DNA from 2 places in the Marinococcus halophilus genome. Region 2 is predicted to be linked to the other one. Evidence: predicted binding sites of a transcription regulator. Region 2 holds the regulator's gene; the other holds the start of a gene.
The links. The regulator NrdR, encoded in region 2, represses ribonucleotide reductase genes. The targets are predictions, from matches to a motif close to AACACNATATATNGTGTT.
Positions count from the first base shown of each region.

Region 1: the regulator NrdR is predicted to act here: its motif matches at 1,661-1,678, upstream of nrdI (class Ib ribonucleoside-diphosphate reductase assembly flavoprotein NrdI).

Region 1 is NZ_FVZD01000006.1:473,371-488,424, reverse strand. Features, by position in the region: gene nrdE (class 1b ribonucleoside-diphosphate reductase subunit alpha) at 1-1,204, opposite strand, end outside; gene nrdI (class Ib ribonucleoside-diphosphate reductase assembly flavoprotein NrdI) at 1,209-1,604, opposite strand; gene B5066_RS08545 (redoxin domain-containing protein) at 2,047-2,664, opposite strand; gene B5066_RS08540 (PepSY domain-containing protein) at 2,712-3,323, opposite strand; gene B5066_RS08535 (PepSY domain-containing protein) at 3,485-4,180, opposite strand; gene B5066_RS08530 (sensor histidine kinase) at 4,252-5,604, opposite strand; gene B5066_RS08525 (response regulator transcription factor) at 5,601-6,308, opposite strand; gene B5066_RS08520 (DUF1648 domain-containing protein) at 6,345-6,842, opposite strand; gene B5066_RS08515 (hypothetical protein) at 6,877-7,068, opposite strand; gene B5066_RS08510 (hypothetical protein) at 7,065-7,274, opposite strand; tRNA gene B5066_RS08505 (tRNA-Thr) at 7,444-7,519, opposite strand; gene zupT (zinc transporter ZupT) at 7,618-8,427, opposite strand; RNA gene ssrA (transfer-messenger RNA) at 8,661-9,023, opposite strand; gene smpB (SsrA-binding protein SmpB) at 9,099-9,578, opposite strand; gene rnr (ribonuclease R) at 9,658-11,988, opposite strand; gene B5066_RS08480 (alpha/beta hydrolase) at 12,038-12,790, opposite strand; gene B5066_RS08475 (alpha/beta hydrolase) at 12,821-13,567, opposite strand; gene secG (preprotein translocase subunit SecG) at 13,736-13,966, opposite strand; gene eno (phosphopyruvate hydratase) at 14,131-15,054, opposite strand, start outside.
Region 2 is NZ_FVZD01000006.1:754,177-769,230, forward strand. Features, by position in the region: gene mdh (malate dehydrogenase) at 1-116, shown strand, start outside; gene B5066_RS09920 (response regulator transcription factor) at 287-997, shown strand; gene pnpS (two-component system histidine kinase PnpS) at 994-2,775, shown strand; gene polA (DNA polymerase I) at 3,037-5,661, shown strand; gene mutM (DNA-formamidopyrimidine glycosylase) at 5,674-6,537, shown strand; gene coaE (dephospho-CoA kinase) at 6,510-7,103, shown strand; gene B5066_RS09945 (glyceraldehyde-3-phosphate dehydrogenase) at 7,243-8,274, shown strand; gene speD (adenosylmethionine decarboxylase) at 8,646-9,029, shown strand; gene nrdR (transcriptional regulator NrdR) at 9,200-9,679, shown strand; gene B5066_RS09960 (replication initiation and membrane attachment family protein) at 9,696-11,105, shown strand; gene dnaI (primosomal protein DnaI) at 11,124-12,050, shown strand; gene mqnC (cyclic dehypoxanthinyl futalosine synthase) at 12,194-13,303, shown strand; gene thrS (threonine--tRNA ligase) at 13,633-15,054, shown strand, end outside.

The DNA.
Region 1 (15,054 bases), 280 kb from region 2:
TGGCGATGTTCAATGAACCGAGGTTGCAGGAAATATCGAGTCCGACTTCATCTTCCTCACCGTAATCCGTATAGCTTGATACTTCAGAGGCCTGCAGCACTTCAGAGCAGAGATTGGAAAATTTCACTTTGGAGACGTTATTCAAAGCATGCGCACGGTTCACGTTATCCTGGAACATCAAGTACGGATATCCGGATTCCGACCGGAGAATCGCCAGCTTTTCAAGCATGCGGCGGGCATCGACTTTGTCTTTTTTCACACGGTCGTCTTCTACGAGCTTGTCGTACATTTCGCTCATATCCATTTCATCAAGATGCTCCCCGTACGCCCGGTAAACGGTGTGCGGATAGAACAGGTACATATCCTTACCCTGGCGGGCAAGTTCAACGAATTTGTCCGGAATTACAACCCCGATCGACAATGTTTTAACACGCACATCTTCGTCAGCCGAAATTTTCTTCGAGTCCAGGAAGTCGTGGATGTCCCGATGGAAAATGTTTAAATAAGCTGCCCCGGAGCCCTGGCGCTGTCCCATTTGGTCTGCGTAACGAAAGGCATTGTCGAGCAGCTTCATTACGCCGACGACGCCTTTTGTCGCGTTTTCTACGTCTTTAATGGCTTCGCCTTTTGCCCGAAGTTTCGATAAGTTCAGGGATACACCGCCGCCTACTTTGGACAGCTGCATGGAAATATCAACAGCCCGGGAAATATCGTTTAAAGAGTCATTTACTTCAAGCAGGAAGCAGCTGACTAATTCTCCGCGCCGTTTTCTGCCGGCATTCAGGAACGTCGGGGTACTCGGCTGATAATCCTGGCTCATCATCATTTCCGCAAACTGTTCGGCTTTCCCGGCGTCTCCATTGCCGAAATAAAGGGCCACAACAGCCACCCGGTCTTCATAGCGCTCAAGGATCATTTTCTGATCATTGGTTTTCAACGCATAGTCATTGTAAAATTTAAACGCACTCATGAATGAAGGAAAACGGAATTTCTTTTCATAGCACAGGTTGTAGACCCGCTCAATTTCTTCAAAAGAATACGCTTCAAGGAATTCTTTTTCATAAAAATCGTTTTCAAGCAGATAGTCGAGCTTTTCTCTCAGATCGTGAAAGAAAACAGTATGCTGGTTGACGTATTGAATAAAGTATTGGTAAACGGCTTCTTTGTCTTTTTCAAATTGAAAGGACCCGTCCTTTTGAAACATGATTTCATTGTTTAACTGGATCCAGTCGGTGGTTTGTGTTTGTTGCAACTTTCATCGCCTCCTCTGCGAAAATGGACACATCGTTTTTTGTTCCGCTCAGTTCGAATTTATGGAGTATAGGAACGTTGTAGTTTACTGCAATCTGGTTAGCGCTTTTCGCAAAATTGTCTCCCCATACTTTGTTTCCGCTCGACGCCACAGCAAGAAGCTGCTCTGCATGATCTTCAAGAAATGCTTCTGTGGATTCCGGAATATTTCCAAAGCCTTTCGTATAGGTGATAAGGATAAACGGTTCATCGATTTGTTCCGCTTCATTCAGACTGTATACCCGGTCAAACGGGATTTTTTCTGCGAAACGCTTCACGTTGCCCGTCATAGAATCAAAAATGATCGGTATCATCGAATCCCCTCCTTTATTTCTAAAATGTACGAACTTGTGTACATCCTTCTTATACCACTACTATATATGGTGTAATCTCCTTTTTCAACATACATGATATAGATATTTTTTCGTTTTATCCTCTTGACATTTAAAATCTCTGCTATACTTCCTTATGCTCTGCGATTCTACCCTGATAATTGTGCACATTTTCTGACAGAAAAAAATTCAGTAAGTAAGACCTGCTTCTATATCTAGATGTTTATAAAAACTGATACCGTATGCACTACTACATACAGGTATATATTTATTCCAGCGCGCTATGTATGGAGGGATAATTTTCGGTAAATTCTTGATACTTTCAGCTTATGGCAAAGAGCTGGCACGAATGTATTTCAAACAAAAGCAGCCCGCGCCTGCACGGACTGCCTTTCCATATTTTATCACCTTTTCAGGCGGGGTCTTACCGTTCTTTCAATTGTACAAGCTCATTAACGATCCAGTAGGGATCCGGCCGGGCCGCTTCCCAGACAGAGGCTGCCACCGTACCATCCTGGTCAATGACATAGGTCATGTCTGCAGGACAATAAGAATAGTAGCCGGTATCCCGCAGAGCTGCTTTAACCTCTGGTACGTCCTGAAGCAGGTAATCCCGGCAGGAGATGCACGCGTTGTACCACGAGGCTGCCACTGCATTTGTATCTGCAAGCACTTTCCCTGTAAACGGCATGTGCTTCGCCTCTTTTTGGAGAACAGATATCTGTTCAGCGGCAGCTACTACTACTTGGGCACCCATCTGCCTCAGCAAAGGGGAGGCTTCTTCGTAGCTCCATAGTCTGTCTTTTTCTGCATGCATCCATCCGCCAAAACAGAAGAGAAGTACTACCGGCCCCTGAAGAAGAAGCTGATTTAAAGTAATATTATCTCCCTCAGTACCAGGAAGAGAGAATGCTGGTGCTCTATCTCCGATTCTAAGCCCCGGGCAGAGCGCCGGCCGTTTATCCTCATGCCATTCATTCCATAAGATGTTTTTTGCCCGGTGCAGCTGCGAACTCAGCACCTTTTCCCTTAATAGTGCCATGCCTGCAAGACTCCTTTCGGATCCCAATCGTCTGCTTTTCTTAGCTTTTAATCATCGTCCCTGTCGTCATCGTTGTCGTCGTCATGGTCGTCTTCAATATCCCTCGAAGCGATCGTACCGTCTGCATTATTTATGAAAAAGTTGCCTTCCTGTTCATTCGTTTCTACCGACAGATCATAGCCACTCTCTTCGCGGTCAAGTTCCCACTCGTCCAGCTCACCAGACAATTCACCCATCCCCGAAGCCACAATATCCTCTAAACTAACGCTGTCCCCGTCCTGCACCAGCGGCTCTTCATTGTCTTTATCATCGTCAGTTTCTTTTTGAATCACCTCACCGGAGAATGCACCTACTTCAATGTCATATTCGTCTTCCCCTTCAACCTCTACCTCATACTTCTGGTCTTCCATATCCAGCTGCAGTTCCACCGCTTTGCCATTTGTTTCTTTTTCAGCAATCATTACAGCTTCATCAGCGGAGATTTTTTCCTTGCCGTTTCCGCTGCTGGTGCTTTCTTTACTTTCTGCGGCTGTTTCCTCAGAAGCTGGCACTGAAGATGTTTCCGCCCCCACACCTCCAGCCGTATAAACTCCTGCGCCAATTAAAGCCCCAAGTGCTGTGACCCCCGCCAAACTGCCTGCAATCATTTTTCCCTTCATGGTCATCTCCCCCTTTATTTGTTGGTACACCTTTACTATAAATTCCTGACATGAGAATATCCCTATAGGGAAATGAGAAATTGATGAGAAATACATAAATGGCTCATGAAAAGCATATAAATAAAAAAAGCCACCTGGGATAATCCAGGCAGCCTAATCACTTAATCATCCCAGGTGATTGATAATATTTCTCCGGTGATACCGTGTACCTGCACCGTGGCTTCTTCATCGTCCTGCTCGAGCTCCACGTAGTAAAACGGCTCCCCGGCATCGGACGTTTCAAAATCGACATCGTCCACTTCCCCGTCCACTTCTTCCCGGGCTACAGATGCAGCTTCTTCCGCATTTAACACTGTCTGCCGGCCGTCTTCGCTGCTTTCAGTATCATCTTGCTCTTCTTCCAGCACAGCACCGGACCGGGCATCGATAATCATTTCTTCCAATGCTTCTTCTTCTGCAAATTCCACTACATAGACAGCCGTGCCTTCCTGGGTTTCCCTGCTGATCTTTTCAATAGAAAAATCAGTTTCCTCTTCAGCCCGGGCACGTGCTTCTTCTTCTGTTAGCATTTCTGTATCATTCGTGCTGTTGCCAGCAATTTGTGTAACGCTTATGACTGATCCATCTGCAGCTTCCACCTGCATCTGGTACGTTCCCCGGTCAAGCTCTGCCGTCACCTCATAAATACCGTCTTGTTTTTCGATATTCGTAATTTCCCCCTGGTACTGCTCCTGCACAGCCTGTTCAATTTCCTCCGGAGACATCTCCTGGGTAAAGTAAGACGAAAGCCACCAGACTCCCAAAGCGGCTACTACGAGGCCGGCCAGCAGCACGAGAAAAACAATGACTTTTTTCAAAGCTGCTCCCCCTTCCCTCTATTACACCTATTGTAATCGCTCATTCTGAGAAAATGATGAGAACAGGGAGCTTATTCGCCGTTCTCCGGAAAAACCAGCCGGACCTCCGTGCCCTGGCCATAAGTACTTTCAATCGCAATATTCACCCCAAGAGCCTCGGTAATATCTTTAGCAAGCGATAAACCAAGCCCATAGCCTCCGCTGGCCCGTGTTCTCGACTCATCGACCCGGTAAAAACGTTCGAAAACACGCTCAAGGTCTTTTTCCGGGATACCGATGCCGCGGTCACTCACAGCAATGAACGGCGTTTTTTCCATCTTGTCAACTCTCACATCAATAGTGTCACTGCTGTACTTTCTCGCGTTATCAAGCAGAATATACAACAGCTGCTTCACCTTATCAGAATCAGTCTGTGTCACCGCCGTGTTTCCGGAAAAATTAATATCCCGATGATAGCTGCTGCGATAATTCTGGACAGCGTCTGCTGTTACCGTCTGTAAATCCACTTCTGCCATGTGCAGGTTTGCTTTTTCACTATGGCGGGCAAGCAGCAGAAGCTGCTGGGTCAGCTCCCTCATCCGAATTGCCTCAGAGTGAATAGCCTCCACTGATTCTTCGATAATTTCCGGCCGGGAAGCCCCTCTTCGCTGAAGAAGGCTGGCATATGATTCAATCACTGTCAGCGGCGTTTTTAACTCATGCGAGGCATTTGATACAAACTGCTCCTGTTTATGATAGTTATCTTCGAGCCGCTCAATCATTTCGTTAAATGTATCTCCGAGCTGTTCAATTTCATCCTTTGACTTCGACGATGAGGGAATCCGTTTGAACCTGCCGCTCGTTTGAATATCCTGCATTGTGGCCGACAGTGCTGTAATCGGGCGGAGAATCACTCTTCTTAACAGGCGGGCCGAGAGAAATACCGGGATAACAGCTGCGATAGTGGCAATAATCAGGATTACGCGGAGCACCGCCAGCGTTTCTTCTGTCGGACGAAGGCTGTCGGTGATCTGGATATTTGCCACCTGCCCGTTTGTCCATATCACCGGCACGGAAACAAAAGCGTACCGTTCACCGTGGTATTCGGCCACCTGGACGTATTCTTCCGAATAATACTGCACGGACTCATCCGTTAAGCTTCCTTCTGCCGGAGAGGTAACTGTCGCAGCCCTGGATCCGTCCTGCAGCACAATTCTGGCCATGCCTTCAGTGGGGGCATAGGCCCTCAGCAGCTGTTCAGCCGAAAAGTTGTCTGCGGATTCATTAAACGTAGACGCCGTCTGTCTCGCTTCTTCTACCGTCTGCTCCACTTCGCTTCCGATCATCATGCGGGAGAAGGAAAAGTAGATAGCAAACACCAAAAGTACGACAATGACAAATACAAGCACCGATGTATATAAATGAATCTTGTTTCCAAGCTTCATGGCGAATCCTTGACAACGTAGCCAACGCCGCGGACAGTCTGGATATGTGTGGTCCCGAACGGTTTATCAATTTTATTTCGCAGGTAGCGAATGTAAACATCCACGACGTTTGTTTCCCCGATATAATCAAAACCCCATACCTGTTCTAAAATCTGGTCCCGGGAGAGCACCTGTTTTTTATTTCTTAACAGATAGTAAAGCAGATCAAACTCTCTTCGGGTCAGCTCCACTGGCTCCGTGCCGGCATATACTTCCCGGGCCGACTCATTAAGCCGCAACTCGCCCGCTGAGAGCCAATGCTCTTCTTCCTCTGCTTCTGCTTTCAAGGCAGTCTTTGTTTGAAACCGGAGAGACGAACGAACACGGGCGAGCAGCTCTTCTATTTGGAAAGGCTTGGTAATGTAATCGTTGGCCCCGAGGTCGAGGCCGGAAACTTTGTCCTCTACCGAATCTTTAGCGGTGACAAGCAGGACAGCTGTTTTTTTGTCCTGGCTCCGGATTCGCCGCAGCAGCTCAATGCCGCTAATGCCCGGAAGCATAATATCGAGAATAATTAAATCCCACGTTTTTTCCTGATACATAGCGAAGCCTTTAAGACCATCAGTCGCTTTTTGAACATAATAATTTTCATAGGTAAGCTCAAGCTCGAGCACCCGCGCAATTTTTTCTTCGTCTTCCACAATCAGTATACGTGCTTGTTCCATTAGGCATCCCTCAATACGCTGCCGGATGGCAGTCTATTATGATGAAGAACGGTGGTTTGAAGCTTTGCTCCACAAAGTGATTGTTCTCCATGTGAAATAAACAGCAGTGCCAATTAAACAAATAAGAAAAAATGAAGGGAAAAACCACCCGAGCCCCCCACTTTCATCCAGGGCTGTCCGGACGGTCTGCCACTGAACGTAAACGAACCCGAGGGCAAGCTCCACGAGCAGAATAGAAACTAGAATTTGTCCCTCACGCTTAAATACCTCTATTTGATGCTCGTTCATTCGCACCGGAAGGCGGAACCAGCCCGGGTAGCGAAGAGAAAAATACGCCCCGGTCCAAATAGCGATTAACGCCAAAGGAGGAACAAACAAATAATATTTCGCAGCATATTCGTTTGGATCTCCGGTGGCGTCGAAAAACTGGGGCACAATGTACGGAAGACGAGGCCAATAGAAAAGCACAATCGCAAGCATTCCTATGGAAGCCACGCCCCCTACAATTAATGCTGTTCTTGCAAACGTCGGCATAACGGTCTGCCTCCTACTATTCTTTATTCCAGCTTCACCACTGCTGCTTTTTCAACGCTTTTGATATCATTATAATCGTAACGATACAGGACATCGCAATAATGACCATTACAATACTCCATAGCCATTCTCCGGAAATAATGAAAAAAATGCCGAGAATAAGGCTTAGCACTACAATAAATCCTTCAAACCAGTAAAAAAATTTTATGGTCGCATTTGTATTCATGACTCTCCCCCTGATCTTTCTTTTGATTTCTTTTTACTGCCTGGCTTTTTTCTGCCTGTCTGGTAGACGCCAAGCAGCGCGCTCAGCATACCAATTGCTGCAACAATGACATAGAACGTGGCGCCAAGCCAAAGAAAAAAACCCGCTGCTCCCGCAGCCAAAACTAGAAATATTACATTAAACGTAAATAGTACCGGGGATCTCAAGCTACCCCTCCCTTTCGACTTTATCTTCTATCAACGTATCATTTTCTTTCCTTATTGCCCATCTTTTCCTTGAAAAGCCGCTAAAATATTTCTCATTGGTCTTTTCTCTTTTCAGGCCGGTTTAAAACAAAAAAAGCACCCATTGGCATGGGCGCTGTCATAACATAAATGGTGCTAGTGACAGGACTTGAACCTGCGACCTGATGCTTACGAGGCAACTGCTCTACCAACTGAGCTACACTAGCACATATTTGCGACAAATAATAATATACAAAAAGAAAAAATGCATGTCAATCAAAAAAGCCGAAGGCAGCCAGCGAGCCAGCGCTGCCTTCAAGGCTGTTTAAATAAACAGCAGCAGGCTGAGCGCCATCACAGCCATCCCGCTTACTACACCGTAAATCGACACGTGGGTTTCGTCATATTTTTTTGCTGCCGGAAGCAGCTCATCCAGAGAAATAAATACCATGATTCCAGCTACAGCGGCAAAGATGATTCCAAACATTGTGTCTGTTAAAAACGGCATCAGTATAAGAAACGCTAAAATAGCCCCCGCCGGCTCTGATAATCCCGACAGGAAAGACAGCCGGAACGCTTTCCGTTTGCTCCCAGTCGCAAAATAAACCGGCACCGAAACTGCCACCCCTTCAGGGATGTTGTGAATGGCAATGGCAAGCGCGATTGCAAACCCCAGACCAGGATCGTTCAAAGCAGAGGTGAATGTCGCAATGCCTTCTGGAAAGTTATGAATCGCAATAGCAAGCGCTGTAAATGTCCCCATTTTCATGAGACCCTGGCGTTCAAGCTCTTCTTTAGATGTATGCATGTCTTCCACGCGCTTCACTTCATGCGGATTGCCTTTTTGTGGAACGAGCCGGTCAATGGCAGCAATGAAAATCATTCCTCCAAAAAATCCTCCTACGGTCGCCCACTGGCCACCAACTTCTCCAAGTGCTCCGACGAGCGATTCCTGCGCCTTAAAAAATATTTCAACCATGGAAACATAAATCATCACGCCTCCAGAGAATCCGAGTGAAAAAGCTAAAAACCGGGTGTTTGTCGTGGAGGTGAAAAAAGCCAGTATGCTTCCAATTCCTGTAGCAAGACCAGCTCCAAGTGTTAATAAAAAGGCATAGATGACGTTGGGCTCCATGCGTGCTCCTCCTTCATGTACTGGATTGATTTCACGAAATTTTCCCTTATGCAACATTTTAACCATTATTCAATTGTTGTGTCAATGCAAACTTTATGCCTCCATAAAAATCTTCTTTTTTTCTAAGAAAAAAGGTAAAAAGACAGAACGGCCTGTGCGGAGCTGCTAATAAAAAACACAAAAAAAGTGCCTACGGCTGGTAAGCCGTAAGCACTTTATGTCTCCTGTATGTATGGTGGAGACGGTGGGATTCGAACCCACGTCCAGAGATATTGCCACTTTAGCATCTACGAGCGTAGTCGCTATATTATCATTCGCCAGTACGTCAGCCTAGCAACAGGCTTTCGTACGGCTAGTCTGATTAGTCTCTTCAGCCGCCCTCAGACGGAGGGCGAACTGCGTAGCCCACTAAGAGTGAGACCCCAAATCATTCCACGCGGGCGATGGAATGCGGGATCCGCATGAAGCAGTTGTTACGCTGCTACTGCGAGGTTTTCGTTGTTTTTGCCAGTTATTATTGGCGTGGCATTTTTACGAGCTGCCTCTCGGCTCGCAGCTAAAGCTCAACCTATCCCTGTCGAAGCCGTAACGTCCCCATGTGAAGTTAAGCATGCGCTCATAGTTTATGAGCGACATACTATATTATAACGATAGGCCCCGGGCGTGTCAATCTAGTCGCTCATACCCTTCATGCTCCGGTTGATGGCTTTATCCATTTCGCGTTTGGCGTCCTGTTCTTTAAGAGCCTGGCGTTTGTCGTATTTTTTCTTACCCTTGGCAAGGCCGATTAGCACCTTAGCTTTGCCGTTTTTGATATAAACCTTTAATGGGATAATGGAATAGCCGGACTGCATGCTTTTGCCGATGAGTTTATTAATTTCCCGGCGATGCAGCAAGAGCTTTCTCGTACGAAGGGGGTCATGGTTAAACTGGTTTCCCTGCTCATACGGGCTGATATGGGCGTTATGCAAAAACAGCTCATTATTATCGATTTTTCCGAAGCTGTCCTTTAGATTCATCCTCCCGGCACGGATTGACTTTATCTCTGTGCCCCGCAGCTCAATACCTGCTTCAAAGGTATCTTCGATAGTATAATCATGACGGGCTTTCCGATTTTGCGCCAGCACCCGGTTTTCCGTTTTTACGGCCATCCCCGTTCACCTGCCTTCATTCTTTAGTTTACCACGGCAGCCCGGCTATGGCCTATCCTCCCGGGCTGCCACAACCGGATTATTTCTTTTTGTTGTTTTTTGAGACTTTCGAATAAAACGGCTTTTTATTGCCGGATTTTCCTTTTTTACGGCCACCGTCTTTTTTATTGCCGTCTTTCTTTTCACCCTGGCCTTCTTTTCGGCCCGGGCGTTTGCCCTTATCTCCCTGAATCACTTTCGTGGACTCTTTGCGGCGGGCTTTTGCCGGACGCTTCATGCCGACAACCTCAAAGTCGATCGCAGCTTCTTCAAGGTTTACGTTCAGAACGCGTACCTCCACCTGATCGCCGATACGGTACATATTCGCTGTACGCTCACCAATCAGGGCATACTGCTTCGGATCATAGTGGTAATAATCATCAGTTAAATAGCTGATGTGCACCATGCCTTCAATGGTGTTTTCGAGTTCCACAAACAGGCCGAAGTTGGCGGCTCCGCTTACAAAACCGGTGAATTCTTCCCCGATTTTGTCTTTCATATACTGGGCTTTTTTCATGCTGTCAACTTCACGCTCGGCATCGATAGCCCGGCGCTCCATCTCGGAGGAATGACGGGTAATTTCCGGCAGCTCATTTTTCCATTTCTGCTGGGTTTTGTCGTCCATTCGTTTGTTTACTAAATACGTACGGATCAGCCGGTGCACAATCAAGTCCGGGTACCGGCGGATTGGTGATGTGAAATGGGTATAGAAGTCCGCCGCCAGGCCAAAGTGGCCGGCATTTTCCGGATCATACTTAGCCTGCTGCATTGAGCGCAGCATGACCGTACTGATCACTGCCTGCTCCGGTTCCCCCTTCACGGAATCGAGAACCTCCTGGAGCGCACGAGGGTGTACCTTATTTGCGGTCCCTTTCACTGCGTAGCCAAAGTTCGTCACAAACTCCACAAATGACTGCAGCTTGTCTTCAGCCGGATCTTCGTGAATCCGGTAGACAAACGGCACCTTCATCCAATGGAAGTGTTCGGCTACCGTTTCATTGGCAGCCAGCATAAATTCTTCAATCAGCTTTTCAGCAACCGAGCGCTCGCGCAGCACTACGTCTGTTGGGGCCGTCGTTTCATCTACGAGCACCTGCGCTTCTTTGAAATCAAAATCGATGGCGCCTCTTCCAAACCGCTTTTCACGAAGAATTGCTGCGAGCTCTTCCATGCGTTCAAACATTGGCACGAGTTCGCTGTACTCCTCCCGTTTCGCCTGGTTGTTCTCTTCAAGAATCAGGCGGACATCGTTATACGTCATACGGGCAGCAGTCCGGATCACACTTTCAAAAATTTCATGATTGACGACTTCACCCTGCGGTGACACTTCCATTTCGCACGAGAGCGTCAGCCGGTCTACCTGCGGGTTCAGGCTGCAGATGCCATTTGACAAACGGTGCGGAATCATCGGGATCACCCGGTCCACCAAGTATACACTCGTAGCCCGTTCACCGGCTTCTACATCAATAGGTGTTCCTTCATCCACGTAATAGCTGACGTCCGCAATGTGAACACCGAGCTTGTAGTTGCCATTATTGTACTTCGTCACCGTCACGGCGTCATCAAGATCCTTTGCGTCCGCTCCGTCGATCGTAACAATAGTTTCATCGCGAAGATCCCGGCGCTGTTTAATCTCGCTTTCATCGATTACATCGGGGGTCTTTTGTGCCTGTTCCACAGCTTCCTCCGGGAAATCTCCCGGAAGGCCGTGCTTATGGATGATCGACAGAATATCCACGCCCGGGTCATTTTTATGCCCGATGATATTGACGACTTTCCCTTCAGCTCTTGAAGCCGCATCCGGATATTTAGTCAGCTCTACGACAACCTTATGGCCGTCCACTGCTCCGTTTTCCGCGTCCTGTGGAATATAAATGTCATCGCGGATATGCTTATCATCCGCCGCCACGAATCCGTAGTTACCGTAGCGCTGGTACGTGCCGACCACTTTTTCAATTCCGCGTTCAATGATACGGATAATCGTGCCTTCGGTTTTACTCCCCTGGCTCGAGTCCGAGATACGAACAAGTACGGTGTCTTTATTCATGGCTCCGTTAATTTCGCCGGCCGGCACAAAAACGTCGTCACGTTCTTTCTCCTCCGGAATAATAAAGGCAAAGCCTTTGGCATGACTCTGCACGCGCCCGCGCATCAGATTCATTTTCTCCGGTATGCCGTAGCGGTTGCTTCTCGTCCGGACAACGTCGCCGCTGTCCTCCATTTCGTTTAGCGTCTTCATAAGACGTTTAATATCTTCTGCTGAATCTGCCTGAAGCGTTTCCTGGATTTCCTCAATGGTTGCAGGACCCGCAGAATCGTTTTTCAGGTAATTCAGCAGTATCTGTTTTATTTCCTGGTCCAACGTTTTCATCTCCTTTCAATTTTGTTGTGATAAACGTTTTGAGCTCTGCGCTCTTTCTTTATTTTGACCAATTTAATCTGTCCAAAAACTGATAGACATCTTCGTTCAACTCATCGCGATCATTTCCGAGGGTAATGACGTGCGGGGAGTCCGGGTACCACTTAATCTGTTTATCCTGCGAAGAGATCTCTTCGTAAATAATGTTTGCGCTGTCCTCTGCAATCATATCATCTTTTTCGCCCTGGGCAATCATCACCGGGGCGTGAACCATATCCAGGCCGTCTGCCACTTCCCGGATCAGGCGGTTCACCGAATGCAGCGTGTCCGTCGGGAGCTGGCGGAATTCCATAATCTCTTTATCAATCTGGTCCTGGCCCTTGCCTTCAAGGCGTTTAAATTCTTTTGCGTAATTGATGACGTCTCCATATAATTTGTCCGCGTTGTTGAACGTTGACATTGGGGCGCTCATCGGAATAACTCCAAGGACATCGTAATGATACGCCACACGCAAAGCCATCAGTCCGCCGAGAGAAAGGCCCCCGACCGCTATCTGGTCAAAGCCTCTCTCTTTTAATTCGTTCATTCCCGCTTTGACGTCTTCCCACCAGTCATGGTAGTCCGTTTCCATCAGCTCTTCCGGCGGAACACCGTGTCCTTTGTATACCGGCGCATGTACAGTATAACCTTTCTTTTCCAAAAAGCGTCCCATCATCCGCACATCCGCCGAGGATCCTGTGAATCCGTGCAGCAGTAGAACTGCACGGTTTCCTCCTTCAAAGGTAAATGATTTAGGGGGTACTACACGCATGATTCATCGTCTCCTATCTTTCTTCTATTCAATTTATTCTATCGTTCGCATAAGGTTTTCAGAATTTATTTGTTTTGCTGTTAAAAATAACCGTACATCTTTTACTGTTTCATGACGGTGGGGGCCGTGAAAGAGAAAATGCTTGCCGCTTTTGTAAATCACAAACTGTTTTACTGGACTCTGCACTGTTTTGTATATACGCGCGGCGCTCCGGACCGGCACCAGGCCGTCCTTTTCGCCCTGGCCAATAAACACCGGGCAGGATACTTTTCCAACAAATGGCCGCAGCACCCGTGCTGCCTGCTGAAATTCTCTAAGCGCCCATCCGGGGGTTCTTAATTTTTCTGCAGCTACGCCGTACCACGGGTGCAGCGATCCTCTCGCCCGGCCAATCGCTACGAGCAGCGTGTCCTTTAAAAACTGGACGGGATTAATATACTCCATCGGCGTGCCAATCAGCACAAGCCGCTCCACTCTATAGCGGGCCGCAACATAGCAGGCAAGCAGGCCACCCATCGAGAATCCGATCACATACAGGGTGCTGCAGGCAGCCGCGAGCCTTTTAGCCGCGCGGTCGGCTGCGTGAATCCATGTGATATAGGAAACCCGGTTTTGAATGCTGAAGCTGCCATATGCATGCCCGGGCAGGACCGGCGTTTCCACCATCCAGTCCGTCGAAGCACGGAGGTTCTCGGCAATTGGCTCGATTTCCCACGGGGAGCCCGTAAATCCATGCAGACACAAACATCCAATCGTCTGGTTTTTCCTGGTTGTCTTCATGTTTCTGGTCCCCTATTTTTTATTTACCTTTAGCCTCTCACTAAAACGCTAAACTTCTACCTGCTTCTTTGATTCACTAAATACAGGAAAAGCAAACATCAGCCGGCAACAGAAAAAACAGCGAACGCTGGAATCGTCCGCTGCTGAGATAGCTTCCTATACTGTCTGTTAGACAAAATAGGCGATGAGTATGGTAAGAACAAAAAACAACACAGCCAGAACTACTGTAAACTGAATCAGAAAGGCCTCGATGCCTCTCGCTTTCTGTTTGCCAACCATTTGTTCGGCTCCGCCGGAAATTGCTCCTGCCAAACCGCTGCTTCGGCCTGACTGCAATAAGATAATTGCAATAAGCATGACCGCAACGACTATTAATGCAACGTACAACGCCGTTATCATCACCCGTACACCTCCACGTTCCAATTACGCTTGTATTAATGTAACACACCAGCACGTGCAGCGCAAGCACATGCAGCAATACAGGCTGAATGCCGCGTGGCAGAGGTGGTTTATTCAATTATAAAAAACCGCAGCCCGTATTCCGGGCCGCGGTCGAAAAGCAATTATTTGTTCAGGTTATAAAAAGCATCCTTGCCCAGGTAAACAGCGGTTTCCGCCAGCTCGTCATTGATGCGCAGAAGCTGGTTGTATTTTGCCACACGATCCGTACGGGACGGAGCGCCTGTTTTGATTTGACCCGCGTTGGTCGCTACTGCGATGTCCGCGATTGTCGTATCTTCTGTTTCACCGGAACGGTGGGAAATGACGGCTGTGTAACCAGCACGCTTCGCCATTTCAATAGCATCAAAGGTTTCAGTCAACGTGCCGATCTGGTTCACCTTGATCAGAATGGAGTTGCCAATGCCTTTTTCAATACCTTCTTTCAGCTTGTTGGTGTTGGTCACAAACAAGTCGTCGCCCACAAGCTGTACTTTGTCGCCAAGAGCGTCTGTAAGCTTTTTGAAGCCTTCCCAGTCGTTTTCATCCAGGCCGTCTTCAATAGAGACGATAGGATATTTCGACACCATATCCTGGTAAAATTCGATCATTTCGTCCGCTGTTTTCACAACGCCTTCACCTTTGAGGTGGTATTTTCCGTCTTCGTACATTTCAGAAGCTGCAGAATCCATCGCAAGCATAATCTCTTCGCCCGGTTTATAGCCTGCTTTTTCGATAGCTTCAATGATCGTTTGGAGTGCTTCTTCGTTCGAGCCGAGGTTCGGGGCGAAGCCGCCTTCGTCGCCGACACCCGTATTATAGCCTTTGCTTCCAAGTACTTTCTTCAGGTTATGGAAGATTTCTGCACCCATACGGACAGCTTCAAGGAAGTTACTGGCGCCGACAGGCATAACCATGAACTCCTGGAAGTCAACGTTGTTGTCTGCGTGCTCGCCGCCGTTCAGGATATTCATCATTGGAACCGGAAGGGTTTTTGCATTAAAGCCGCCGAGGTATTCGTACAGCGTCACCCCGAGTTCGTCTGCAGC
Region 2 (15,054 bases):
GCGGTAACGGGCTGGAAAAAATTATCGAGCTCGAGCTGACAGAGGAAGAACAAAATCAATTGAATACTTCTGCTGATTCTGTTCGTGATGTCATGAAGGCCTTACCGAACGATTAAAGAAGTACTGCGGGCTGCCTGTATCGTACAGGCAGTCTTTTTTTGCTTGCAGACGAAAAGCGATAAACATTGAGCTGTACTGTTCGCTTATAGTATGATGAATGTGACAGATGCAGCAGCTCGGGAAAATAATCAGGGCCAAGGGGGGCGCTGAGAGGCGGAGGGTTCATATGGCAACAAGGTTGTTGGTAGTGGACGATGAAGAATCTATCGTAACGCTGTTAAAATACAATCTCGAACAGTCGGGATACACGGTGGATACCGCTTATGACGGCGTGGAAGCAATCCGGAAAGCACAGCAGGTAAAGTACGATTTAATTGTGCTGGATCTGATGATTCCAGAGATCGACGGCCTCGAGGTGTGCCGGAAAATCCGGACAGAAAAAATACAGGTTCCAATATTGATGCTTACTGCAAAAGACGAAGAATTTGATAAAGTGCTCGGTCTTGAACTTGGAGCCGATGATTATATGACAAAGCCGTTCAGCCCGCGCGAGCTGGTCGCCCGTGTTAAAGCCATCATGCGTAGAGTGGACTATTCCGGGCAGGAAACGGAAATGGAAAAAATAGAAAGTAAAACCATCGGTCACTTAACAGTATATCCGGAAAATTATGAAGCATACGTGCAGGAAGAAGCACTTGAACTGACTCCGAAAGAATTTGAACTGCTCGTCTACTTAATTAATCATAAAGGCCGGGTGCTTACGCGTGACCAGCTATTGAATGCAGTATGGAATTACGAATTTGTCGGAGACACGAGAATTGTCGATGTACATATTAGTCATCTACGTGAAAAAATTGAACCGAATACGAAAAAACCGGTATACATCAAAACAGTCCGTGGTCTTGGCTATAAATTTGAGGAGCCCGCGCCTGCATGAAGCGATTCCGCACCCGCTTGATTGTAGCCTTGATGGCGATTATTTTAATCGTTTTGACCGTCGTGGGGCTTGTGATAGGGCAAATTGTCCGTTCCCTTTATGTGGAGGAGCTCGAGAATAGTCTGGAAAGAGAGGCCAACCTTTCTGCCTCTATTGCTGAAGAGCGGGAGGAAGGAAACTGGGAAGCACTGGCCCAGAATATAAGCAGTCAGCTGGATGTCCGTGTGACGATTTTGAATGAAACCGGAGAGGTTATTGGAGAAACAGAAGCTGAATCAGAGGAACTCGACAATCATTTCGGACGTCCGGAAATAGAGGAGGCCCGTGAAAGTGGTAAAGGAAGTAACATCCGATACAGTAATACGCTGGAAGCAGAGCTTTTATATTACGCGGTGCCTTTTTCGTATGAAAACTATACGTATTATATGAGACTTGCGATACCTGTCGAACGGATTAACGCGATTAACTGGCTGATTTGGGGAACGTTGATTGGCTGCTTTGGTGTAGCGCTCTTAATCATTTTATACATTACAACCAAAGTGACAAATCAATTGACCAAACCGATCACCCAGGCTACAAAAACGGCCAATGAACTGGCTAAAGGCAATTTCAGTGCCCGTGCTTATGGAAGCGCCCAGGATGAGGTTGGCCAGCTGACCCGCTCTATTAACGTGCTCGCATTTAACCTTGAAAGCGTGACAAAGGAAAACCAGGAGCAGCAGGAACGGCTTGAGACCCTGATTAATACGATGGAGAGCGGGCTGGTTTTTATAAACAGCCGCGGCGAAATTACACTGATGAATGCCTATTGCTCCCGCGTTTTTGAAGAGGATACAAGTGAATGGCTCAATTTATTGTATTATGAAGCGATGGATGAAAAAGAGATCATTAAGCTCATCCAGAAGATATTTTTAACTGAAAGCCGGACGAGCGCCACCGTCCAGATGCTGCATGAGCTTGAAGTGCGTTTTTTCCATGTATACGGGGCCCCAGTACTTGGAGAAAATGAAGAGCTGCGGGGTATCGTACTCGTTTTGCATGATATTACAGAGTTGAAAAAGCTTGAGGAAGTGCGAAAAGATTTTGTGGCTAACGTTTCGCATGAATTAAAAACACCGGTGACATCAGTAAAAGGCTTTACCGAAACGCTCCTTGACGGGGCCATGCATGATGAAGCGTTAAGCAGGCAATTCCTGGAAATTATGTGGAAAGAAAGCGACCGGCTTCAGGATTTAATCAGTGATCTGTTGGAACTTTCAAGAATTGAACAGGATTACTTTGAATTAAACCGGAGCCGTTTTGACATGAGCAGCACAATAACAGAAGCCCTGCGGCTTCTTGAATCTAAAGCGATCGATAAGCACTTGCTACTCACTTCCCGTATTGACACTGGAATTTATATGGACGGGGACGAAGCCCGGATAAAACAGATTATTATTAACCTGGTAAACAATGCGATTATTTATACTAAAGAAGGCGGCGAAGTGCAGGTCCGGCTGTTTGAAGAAGCGGAAGAGGCAGTGCTTGAAGTGGAGGACAATGGCATTGGCATTAGTCCCGAACAACTGCCGCGTATTTTTGAAAGGTTCTACCGCGTTGATAAAGCCAGAAGCCGCGGCTCTGGAGGCACTGGACTCGGGCTGGCTATTGTTAAACACTTGACGGATGCCCATGGCGGGCGTATCGAAGTGCACAGCAGAAAAAACGAAGGGACGACATTTACACTGCGCTTTCCGAAGTCACGGAATATGGAAGAGGAAGAATTTACAAATTCTTAATCTCTAATCCATAAGTCATTTACATTTATGTTATAACATAGTGGTCGAACGGGTTTTCATCCGCTGCTTGTTTCTGCAGCGGGCTGCATCCCCTCTGGAACGAAAGCACCCCTTGGCTTTCGTTCTTTTTTTGTGCTTTTTCAAGTGGACGTTCTGACGCTGCACGCGGTGTATGATAAAATATAACGATGAACATGAAAGTACATTAGGTGCTATACATAAGAAGCCGGTTTGGCTTTTTGAAATAAGGAGGACAATAATTTGAGTAAACTAGTGTTATTGGATGGAAACAGTATTGCTTATCGGGCATTTTTTGCCCTGCCTCTTTTAAATAACGATAAAGGCGTTTATACCAATGCCATTTACGGCTTTACAACCATGCTTTTGAAAATTTTAGAGGATGAGGACCCAAGCCATGTGCTTGTCGCATTTGACGCCGGGAAAACAACTTTTCGCCATGATACTTACAGTGAGTATAAATCCGGCCGGGAAAAAACGCCCTCTGAGTTATCCGAACAGCTGCCAGTTATTCGTGAGGTACTGGACGTTTTTAAAGTTCCTTACATCGAGAAGGAAAACTACGAAGCGGATGATATTATCGGTACGCTTTCGAAGCAGGCCGAAGAGGAAAACTGGGACGTGCGCATTTATACCGGGGACCGGGACCTGTTGCAGCTAGTCAGCCCCCGTGTTCACGTTTCCTTTATCAAAAAAGGAATAACGAATACGGAATTATACGACCCGGATGCCATTCGGGAGCGGTACGGCCTTGATCCTCTTCAAATCACTGATATGAAAGGCCTTATGGGAGACAGCTCGGACAATATTCCAGGCGTCCCGGGGATCGGGGAAAAGACCGCATTAAAGCTGTTAAAGGAATACGGCTCTGTGGACAAAGTACTGGAATCCATTGATGAAATTTCCGGGAAAAAGATGAAGGAGCGACTCGAAGAGAATAGAGAGCAGGCGAAAATGAGCAAGGAACTCGCTATTATATACCGAAATACCCCCCTCGATCTCGAGCTTTCGAAATTAAAGCATGAAGACTACGATGTAAAAGAAGTAACGGATCTTTTCCGTGAGCTGGAATTTCAAACGCTGTTAAATAAATTTGACGATGTGGATGAAGCGCAGCAGATCTTCGATGAACTGGCGTATAAGCATGTTACAGACGTCCAGGAGGACATGCTTGTGTCTCCGTCGGCTTTGGTTGTGGAAGTGCCGGAAGAAAATTACCATCACGGGAGCATATGGGGGATAGCAGTTATCAACGAAACCGGACGGTATTTTATTTCCACGGAGAATGCACTGCAGAGCGAAGCATTTCAGGCATGGGCTAAAGACGAATCGAGGGAAAAATATACATTTGATACAAAACGTGCCGTGGTTGCTCTTGGGTGGAATGACCTGGAGCTTCGGGGGATTACCCATGACACATTGATTGCTTCGTATTTAATTGATCCCTCCGTATCGTCTCATCATGTGTCTGATATAGCGAAACGCCGGAATCTGCAGGTAGTGGATACCGACGAAGCTGTGTACGGCAAAGGGGCAAAGCGCACCAAGCCGGAGGAGAAAGCACTGGCAGAGCACCTGATCCGTAAAGGTGAAGCGGTCTACCGGCTTCAGGGGAAAATCGAGGAGGATCTAAAGCAAAACGAGCAGCTCGAACTGTTTAAAGAACTGGAAATGCCGCTGTCGCTCGTGCTCGGACAAATGGAAACCCAGGGGATCTGCGTGGACCGTTCCCAGCTTGAGACTATCGGTGATGAACTGGACGGCCGTCTTGCCGAGCTTGAAAAAGAAATTTATAAACAGGCTGGTCGTGAATTTAACATTAATTCACCGAAACAGCTTGGGCCGATTTTATTTGAAGAGCTTGAGCTCCCTGCTGTTAAAAAAACAAAAACTGGCTACTCCACGTCGGCAGATGTACTCGAAAAGCTCCGGGATCAGCATGAAATTATTCCAAACCTGCTGTTGTACCGCCAGATTTCGAAGCTGAGATCTACGTATATCGAAGGACTTTTAAAAGTAATTCACCCATCCACCGGCAAAATCCATACAATGTTTAACCAGGCAATTACCCAGACAGGCCGGCTGAGTTCGACAGAGCCGAATCTGCAAAACATTCCGATCCGCCTTGAAGAAGGCCGGCGTATCCGGAAAGCTTTTATTCCTTCTGAATCCGGGTGGTCCATCCTCTCGGCAGATTATTCGCAGATCGAACTCCGGGTGCTCGCTCATATCGCGGACGATGAAGGACTCAAAGAAGCCTTTCAAAACAACATGGATATTCATACAAAAACGGCGATGGATGTTTTCGGCGTCGGGCAGGACGAAGTGACATCAAACATGCGCAGAAGTGCGAAAGCCGTGAACTTCGGGATTGTTTACGGGATCTCGGACTATGGGCTTTCACAGAGTCTTGGCATCACGAGAAACGAAGCGAAAGAATTCATTGAAAGCTATTTAAAAAGCTATCCTAATGTGCAGAACTACATGAATGATATTAAAGATGAGGCCAGGCGCGACGGGTTTGTTACGACGCTTCTGCACCGCCGCAGGTACCTCCCCGACATGAACAGCCGCAATTTTAACCAGCGCAGCTTTGCTGAAAGAACGGCCATGAATACTCCTATTCAGGGGACGGCTGCTGATATTATAAAAAAGGCAATGGTGGATGTAAGTAAAGCCCTTGAAGAAAAAGGCTTAGCCAGCCGCCTGCTGCTTCAAGTGCATGACGAATTGATTTTTGAAGTGCCACAGAACGAAGTGGAAACCATGCAGGAGCTTGTGCCGGAGCTGATGGAACAGACAATTGAGCTGTCGGTCCCTTTAAAGGCAGACGTGGCCCAGGGGCCGACATGGTACGATGCGAAATAAGGAGAGGAAAGAATGCCCGAATTACCGGAAGTTGAAACGGTCCGCCGGAATTTAGAACAGACGGCCGTTGGAAAAACCGTAGAAAACGTAAAAGTATACTGGCCAAACATTATTAAGCGGCCCGATGACCATGAAGCCTTTTCAATGATGCTTGGGGGCAAAACGATTGATCGGGTGCACCGTAAAGGGAAATTTTTAGTTATTTATCTCGAAGATCTGGCAGTTGTCTCCCACTTGCGCATGGAAGGCCGATATGAATGGAGTGACGGCGGGGAGCCGGATAAGCACACGCATGTGCGTTTTCATTTCACCGACGGCACGGAGCTCCGCTATCGTGACGTACGTAAGTTTGGCACCATGCATGTATTTGACCGCGGCGAGGAATGGGGCGAAAAACCGCTAAATCAGTTGGGGGCGGAGCCCTACCTTGATCCGTTTTTTACAGCTGAGTATTTGAGCACCCGTTTTCAGAAAACATCACGCAGCATCAAAGCAGTACTGCTCGATCAATCGATTATTGCGGGCCTTGGGAACATTTACGTGGATGAAGCACTGTTCCGGTCGGGCATTTTGCCTGACGCTCCGGCCGCAAATCTTAGTGAGCCAGTCATAGAGGTGCTTCGAAAGCAAATAACAGAAGTGATAGAAGAAGCAGTCAAACAGGGAGGGAGCACAGTGCGTTCCTATGTGAACGGGGACGGGCAGGCTGGTGCGTTCCAATTAAACCTGTATGTATATGGAAGAAAAGGAGAGCCGTGCAAAGTGTGCGGGCATGAAATCGAACGGGCCGTAGTAGCGGGCAGAGGTACTCATTACTGTCCAGTATGCCAGACGAAGGAGGGGAAGAAATGGTTATCGGCCTTACAGGCGGAATAGCAAGCGGTAAATCACTGGTGGCAGACACTCTTCGGGAGCAGGGGCTTCCCGTGATTGATGCGGATGTAATTTCACGGGAAGTGGTGGAACCAGGAGAGCCTGCCCTTGAACAGATTATTGAGCATTTCGGTCCGGAAATCCTTCAGCTTGACGGGACGCTCGACAGAAAAAAGCTAGGCTCGGTCATTTTTAATGACACGGAGAAACGTCAGGTGCTCAACCAAATCATCCACCCTGCTGTCAGGCAGCGTATGATGACCAAACGGGATAATCTTGTGCGTGAAGGGAACGAGCATGTGGTGCTTGATATTCCGCTTCTGCTTGAAAACAATTTAAATTTTCTGGTCGACCGTGTGATCGTCGTTTACGTAAATGAATCGATACAGAAGCAGCGGCTTATCGACCGCGATGGCCGGGGCGAAGAGGATGCAGCTGCAAGAATCAAATCGCAGATGCCCCTTGAAGAAAAAAGACATCTGGCAGATGCAGTAGTTGATAACTCGGGCACAGAAAAAGAAACAAAAAACCAGGTGAACGAACTGCTCCGTCAGTGGAGAATAATATAAAAAAGTATGCATAACCACTTTCCTTAAAAGAAAGTGGTTATTTTTTAAAAATAGGTTGCAAGAATACGCTATCAATATGTTATACTATTTTTAGATTTTACTCATAAAAGTATAACATATTTCCAGAGGAGGATATTAAATGAAAACAAGCATAGCGATCAACGGTTTCGGACGAATTGGGCGTATGGTTTTTCGAAAGGCAATGATGGACCCGGAAGTTGAAGTGAAAGCCATCAATGCTATGTATCCTCCTGAAACACTGGCTCACCTGGTGAAATATGATAGTGTGCATGGCCCGTTTCCGCTTGAGGTGAAATATGAAGGAGACGAAATGGTAGTGGGCGGTAGAAGGGTCCGGCTGCTTCAAAACCGAAATCCGCTTGAACTTCCGTGGGAAGAACTTGGCGTAGATATTGTGGTCGAAGCGACAGGCAAATTCAACCGCGGCCCGGACGCTGAAATGCATATAGAAGCTGGGGCGAAAAAAGTAGTATTAACCGCTCCGGGAAAAGAAGTCGATACCACTATCGTGATGGGCGTAAACGAAGAAGATTACGATGCGGAAAACCACCACGTGATATCGAATGCTTCCTGCACGACAAACTGCCTTGCGCCGGTAGTAAAGGTGCTTGAAGATAAAATCGGAATTGAAAGCGGTTTAATAACGACCGTGCACGCATACACAAATGATCAAAATAACATGGACAACCCCCATAAAGACCTGCGACGGGCAAGAGCCTGCGGACAGTCGATCATCCCGACGTCTACCGGGGCAGCTAAGGCGCTCTCCGAGGTGATTCCTTCCATGGAAGGGAAAATGAACGGTATGGCGCTTCGTGTACCGACACCAAACGTGTCGCTTGTGGATATGGTAATTGACATGAAGCGTCCGGTGACGGAAGAAGAAATTAACCAAACGCTTAAGACGGCATCAGAACAAGAGCTTAAAGGAATCATTTCCTACTGTGAGGATCCGCTCGTTTCAACGGATTTTAATGGAAATGAACATTCATCGATCATCGACGCGCTCTCCACAATGGTAATCAACGATCGCCAGGTTAAGGTGCTTGCCTGGTACGATAATGAGTGGGGCTACTCCTGCCGGGTCGTAGATTTGGTAAAGATGGTTGGTGAACCAGCTGTAGGCTATTCTTCTGTTGCTTCGTTTTAAAGATCGTCAATATGGGAAAGCGTCCCGTAAGCGGGGCGCTTTTTGTTTATTTTTCTGCAATATCGTACGCGGAAGCTACAAAGCGTATATAAGCATTGAAGAGAGATATGCAAGGTTCAAAGCCTCTGCACTGGAAAACTGGTTGCAAATTGCAAATAAACATCGTATACTGGATTTCGTGCCTGCATGTCGTTGAACTTAATGGCAAAAATGCATGTTTTTCAGACATCTCCAGGCCTGCTAACGGTTACTGCAAGGGTTAGTGCCAAATTGGACTAACTTTCCCCCAGAGTAACCTTTAAAACGTGACGGGCCGATGAAATAAAGCGACCTAATGATGGAAGAAAAAGAAACAAAGGGGGAAACGTACCATGGAAACAATGGGACGCCATGTCATTTCCGAGCTGTGGGGTTGTGACGAAGAAACTTTAAACAATGTAAACGCAATCGAACGTATTTTTGTAAACGCCGCTTTGAAAGCAGGCGCTGAAATAAGAGAAGTAATCTTTCATAAATTTGCTCCGCAGGGTGTGAGCGGAGTCGTTATTATTTCAGAATCGCATTTGACGATTCACAGCTTTCCGGAGCATGGCTATGCCAGCATTGACGTGTATACGTGCGGCGATCACATTGATCCGAACACGGCAGCAAAATATATTGCAGGCTCACTCGGTGCCGAAGCAGAAGAAACAATAGAGATACCCCGTGGTACAGGGCCTATCCGCGTGCAGCGCCCGGAAGCAAACGCCTTATAACGCGTATATGAACACCGTTCAAGCATACGATGTGCTTGAACGGTTTTTTATTGCCCGCAGGAAGAGGAATTCAAAGAAATACGCAAATTGTCATCTTCCTGACAGGAGCTAGTGTGATATGATAGAACCAATAAAAATAGAGATCGTCCATCAAATTGGAGATGATAATAATGAAGTGCCCAGTATGCTACTCCAATGGCACACGTGTATTGGATTCGAGGCCGAGTAATGAAGGCCGGTCCATTCGTCGCCGTCGCCAGTGTGATACGTGCCACCACCGCTTCACTACGTTTGAGATTGTGGAAGAACTGCCGCTTGTCGTAGTGAAAAAGAATGGAAACCGGGAGGAATTCAGCCGGGAAAAAATGTTAAGGGGCCTGATCAGGGCCTGTGAAAAGCGGCCGATCCCGATGGAAACGCTCGAGGGTATTGTCTCAAGGGTGGAAAATAAACTGCGGGAAGAGGGACGGACGGAAGTGAAAAGCGAGGAAGCTGGAGAGCTTGTCATGGAAGAACTCGCAGATATTGATGAAATCGCCTATGTCCGTTTCGCTTCTGTCTACCGCCAGTTCCGTGATATAAATGTATTTATCAATGAGTTAAAAGAGCTGATTGATAAAGAAAACAAAGAGGATTCATCTAAATCATAAAAAGGAGGGCGGCGCTTTGAGTCTGCATTGGATGGAAGTAAAACCGGTGGACGGGTACTATGTTCGCACAAGCAAAGAATTCAGCGAGAGCACCGATAAAACAATGTCTATGCTCTACCAGCCGTTAGTTGGAAGCAAAGCGATCGCTCTCTACCAGACCCTGCAGAATAAATTGGAAAAAGACTGCTATGAAAGCTCCGAAGCCACCCATCACGAGCTGATGGCTTTTTTGCAGATGCCTCTAAATGAAATTTATGCCGCCCGGCGCATGCTTGAAGGCATTGGCCTTCTCAGAGTTTATGAATTAGAGACACAGGCGCAGGACAAAACATTTGTTTATGACATCCAGCCTCCAATGTCGCCGCGGGCTTTTTTCCAGGACGACGTTTTAAGCGTATTTTTGTATAATCGCCTCGGAAAAAACAAATACATTCAGCTGCGGCAGCGCTTCGGTATTACAGCTGTACCTGAAGAAGCAAAAGAAATTACGGCTTCCTTCAATGAAGTGTTTGCTTCTCTGCATGCGTCGGAAATGGCTTCCGAACCGCCTCCGGCGGAAGAAGGGACTGAATTTATAGGAGGCAGTGAACCATCGCGTCTGCAGCTTGAAGAGAATGGGTTCGATATGGAACTGTTAAAGGCTTCACTTCCCTCCTTTCTTAACAGCACGCAGCTGTTAACGCCGTCGCTGCAGCAGACTGTCCGCCGTCTTGCTTTTGTGTACCAGCTCTCACCGATTGATATGGGAAAAGTGATTCAGGAGTCTTTATCGGCAGACGACGAAGTAAATATAGAAGACCTGCGCAGAAAATCGAAAAATCATTATCGCATGGAGCACGGGGCAGCTCCCCCGGCGCTCGGGAATCGTGCGCAAACAGAACACAGGGAGCATACCCCGGCAAAAGGACGTCCCCTGTCTGAACAGGAGCAGATGAAGCAGTTTTATGAACAAACCTCCCCGGTGACTTTTCTTCGCTCTGTTGCTGGCGGAGCCACAGTGCCGGAGTCTGATATCTACCTTGTTGAAGAGCTTTTGTTCAGCTACCGTTTATCCCCGGGAGTGGTCAACGTGTTGACCGATTACGTGATGCAGAATAACAATATGAAATTAAGCAAAGCGCTCGTTTATAAAATTGCGGGCCAGTGGACAAGGAAAAAAGTACATACCGTAGAGGACGCCATGAAGCTTGCGAAAGAAGAGCACAAGCAGGCCCAGGAACGAATGGCGCCTAAAAACAATTATGCAAACAAACGGCAGCAGGGGTATGTTCGAAACGATAAGCTGCCGAAATGGATGGAAAAAGAAGAACAGTCGGAAAATAAGCCAGCAGAAGATATAAATACCGCGAGGGATGAACAGCTTTCGAAGGAAAGGGAACGTTTTGAGGAAATGCTGAAAGAACGCCGGGAAAGAGCGAATCGTTAAACGAAAGGAGGCAGCTGGATGGATTCGATTGGTTCCTCGTTAAACGGATGGATGGATAAAGGCTGGAAAGAGCGGATGGCAAGACTTGAAAAAGAAGTATTTGCCTATCCGGGAGTGATCGATTTTAAGCACCGTCATCCGCACATACCTACGGAAGAATACGAAAAAAATAAGGCGGCTTTATTTGAATACAAACGGGAGCGCAGCAACTGTGATGCCTGTCCAGGGCTTGAAAACTGTCCCAACCTGATGCAGGGGTATCAGCCAGAGCTGATGGAAGACAAGGGAAAAGTAACGGTTGCCTATCACCGCTGTTCATTAAAAGTACACGATGACGAAAAGAAAAAAAGGCAGTCGCTGATTAAAAGCTATTATATTCCGAAAGAAATACTGCACGCTTCCTTTGACCAGGTGGATATGGACCACCAGTCAAGAGCGAAGGCCGGGACCACAGCACTTCATTTTGCATCGACCACCGTTCCCGGTGAAGATGGGAAGGGCCTTTACCTGTACGGAAAATTCGGGGTTGGCAAAACGTATATTGCCGGGGCTATTATGAATGAATTGGCAGAGCGGAGTATTGGCTCGATGATTGTGCATGTGCCGGACTTTTTCCGGGAGATTAAAGAATCGTTATCGGACAATACCGTACGGGAAAAGGTGGACAGCGTTAAAGGTGTACCGGTACTCGTCCTCGATGATCTTGGAGCCGAGTCGATGAGCGCCTGGACAAGAGATGATATTTTAGGCGTCATTCTACAGTACCGGATGATGGAAAAGCTGCCTACCGTCTATACGTCTAATTATGATTACAGTGAACTTGAAGAACATTTGACCTATTCCCAGAAAGGCGGAAATGAGCGGCTGAAAGCAAAAAGAATAATGGAACGGATCCGTCCGTTCACAGAAGAAGTATTTATGGACGGGCAGAACCGCCGGGGATAATTGGTAATATACAGGACATTCTATGTGTATAATACAAATAAATATGCTAACATGATGATAGCGCCCAGCATGCAGAAAATGGGTTGGATTCGCGGTATTTTCATGCGAGCGCCACAAAGGAATTTTCTGGAGGGTATACAAAAATGAGCATTGATGGAATATTAGAACGTGCATTAAACGGAGAACGACTGACCATGGACGACGCTGTGCGCTTGTATGAAAGCGATGAAATAGAAAAAATGGGAGCGGCAGCAAATGAAATTAAAAAACGTTGGCATCCCGAGCCTGTTGCTACCTTTAACATAGGACGAAATGTCAATTACACCAACGTCTGCGATACATTCTGCCGCTTTTGTGCATTTTATCGCCGCCCGGGCTCAGAAGAGGGCTACCTTCTTTCAGATGACCAGATTCTGCAGAAAATTAAAGAACTCCAGGACGTTGGAGGAGACGAAATTTTGATGCAGGGAGGGACCAACCCGAATCTCCCATTTGAATACTATACAAACCTGCTCAAGAAAATAAAAAACCATTTTCCGGATGTGACGATGCACTCGTTTACTCCGGCAGAGGTGTACAAAATGATGGAAGTATCCGGCCTCTCCTTGAGAGAAGTACTGACGGCTCTGCATGAAGCAGGGCTCGACTCTCTTCCTGGCGGCGGTGCCGAAATTCTTACAGAGAAAACAAGAAAACGGATCAGCCGGCTGAAGTGCACGGCCGACCAATGGATCGACTGCATGAAAATGGCTAAAGAAGTTGGCATGCACGGTACCGCAACGATGGTCATCGGCTTTGGCGAATCAAACGAAGAACGGGCCGAACACCTTTGGCGCATTCGTGAGGCCCAGGACGAATCCAACTGCTTTTTGGCATTCATTTCCTGGACCTTCCAGCAGGACTACACGAGCATGAAAGGCGAACGTATTACACCAGAGGGTTATCTCCGGAACGTAGCCATTTCGCGCTTATTCCTGGACAACATCCCGAACTTCCAGTCCTCGTGGGTGACTGCTGGACCAGAGACAGGGAAGCGCTCCCTCTCCTACGGCTGTAATGACTTTGGCAGTACGATGATGGAAGAGAACGTCGTTTCTTCAGCGGGCACCACCCACAAGGTAAACATCAACCGGATCCTTCGTTTAATACGGGAAGCAGGCTACACGCCAGCGCAGCGGAATACGAAGTACCATACACTCCGTGTGTTTGAAGGAGAAGAAAACAGCGAAAAAGACTTTGTTATGCAAAATTAACTACTGGTTGCATGATAAGGAGCTTTTCGCTATGCTGAAATAGCGAAAAGGAAAATGCAAAGAAGAGGACATGAAAATAAAACAGGCGTCCCAGAGAAGAGAACCGCGGCTGAAAGTTCTCCACGAACCGTTTTATTTTTACCCCCTCGGAGCTCCGGCAGGGAACCTTAGTATCTGTCGGCGGGTCCCCGGCCGTTACCCGGATAGAGTCGTCTCTGCGAGTGGGGCGGAAACTAGGGTGGAACCGCGGCTGAGCCCGCCCCTTTCGAGGGGCGGGCTCTTTATGTATTTTTCTGTTTATTACAGTTACAAAAGGAGGACAATTCACATTGGCAGAACAGACAATCAACCTCATATTTCCAGACGGAAATGAAAAATCATATGACATTGGCACAACGACAGAGGAAGTAGCCGGCGGGATCAGCTCCGGACTGAAAAAGAACGCACTGGCAGGGAAAATGAATGGAAAAATGGTCGATCTCCGCACGCCACTTAGGGAAAATGGACAGATCGAAATCATCACGTACCAATCGCCGGAAGGGCTTGAAGTACTCCGGCACAGTACGGCACATGCGATGGCCCAAGCCGTGAAACGGCTTTTTGATGACGTACAGCTTGGGGTGGGGCCAGTAATTGAAAACGGCTTTTATTACGATATTGACATGCCGCATCAGCTAACTCCGGAAGACCTGCCAAAAATCGAAAAAGAAATGAATAAAATCGTCGATGAAAATCTTGAAATTATTCGTGAGGAAGTGTCCCGGGACGAAGCGATCCGCTTTTTTAAAGAGCTTGGCGATGAATTGAAGCTGGAATTGATCGAAGACATTCCGGAAGGAGAGCAAATTGCACTATACCGGCAGGGCGAATTTGTCGATTTATGCCGGGGCGTCCACGTGCCGCAGACGTCTAAGCTGAAAAAGTTTAAGCTGATGAATATTTCTGGAGCTTATTGGCGCGGGGACAGCAATAATAAAATGCTTCAGCGTATTTACGGGACGGCGTTTGAAAAGCAGTCCCAACTGGATGATCACTTGAAAATGATTGAAGAGGCTAAAGAGCGGGACCACCGTAAAATAGGCAGAGAGCTCGACATATTCACGACCAGCCAGACAGTAGGCCAGGGCCTGCCGCTTTGGCTTCCAAATGGCGCGACGATCCGTCGGATCATCGAACGCTATATTGTAGATAAAGAAGTGCGTCTTGGCTACGACCACGTGTATACGCCGGTGCTCGGCTCGTCTGAACTCTATAAAACATCGGGCCACTGGGACCACTACCAGGATGATATGTTTCCTCCGATTGAAATGGATAATGAAACACTCGTACTCCGGCCGATGAACTGTCCACACCATATGATGGTGTACAAAAATAAGAAACACAGCTATCGCGATCTGCCGGTACGCATTGCAGAGCTTGGAACAATGCACCGTTATGAAAAATCCGGGGCGCTTGCCGGACTGCAGAGGGTACGGGCGATGACGCTAAATGACGGGCATATTTTTGCCCGTCCTGACCAGCTGAAGGATGAATTCATCCGTGCTGTACGGCTCGTTCGTGAAGTCTATCATGACTTTGGCATCAAAGATTACACCTTCCGGCTTTCCTACCGGGATCCGGAAGATAAAGAAAAATATGTGGACGACGACCAGATGTGGGAGAATTCCGAACGTATTCTTAAAGAAGCGATGGATGCTATTGATGCTGAATATGTAGAAGCCGAAGGAGAAGCAGCATTTTACGGCCCGAAG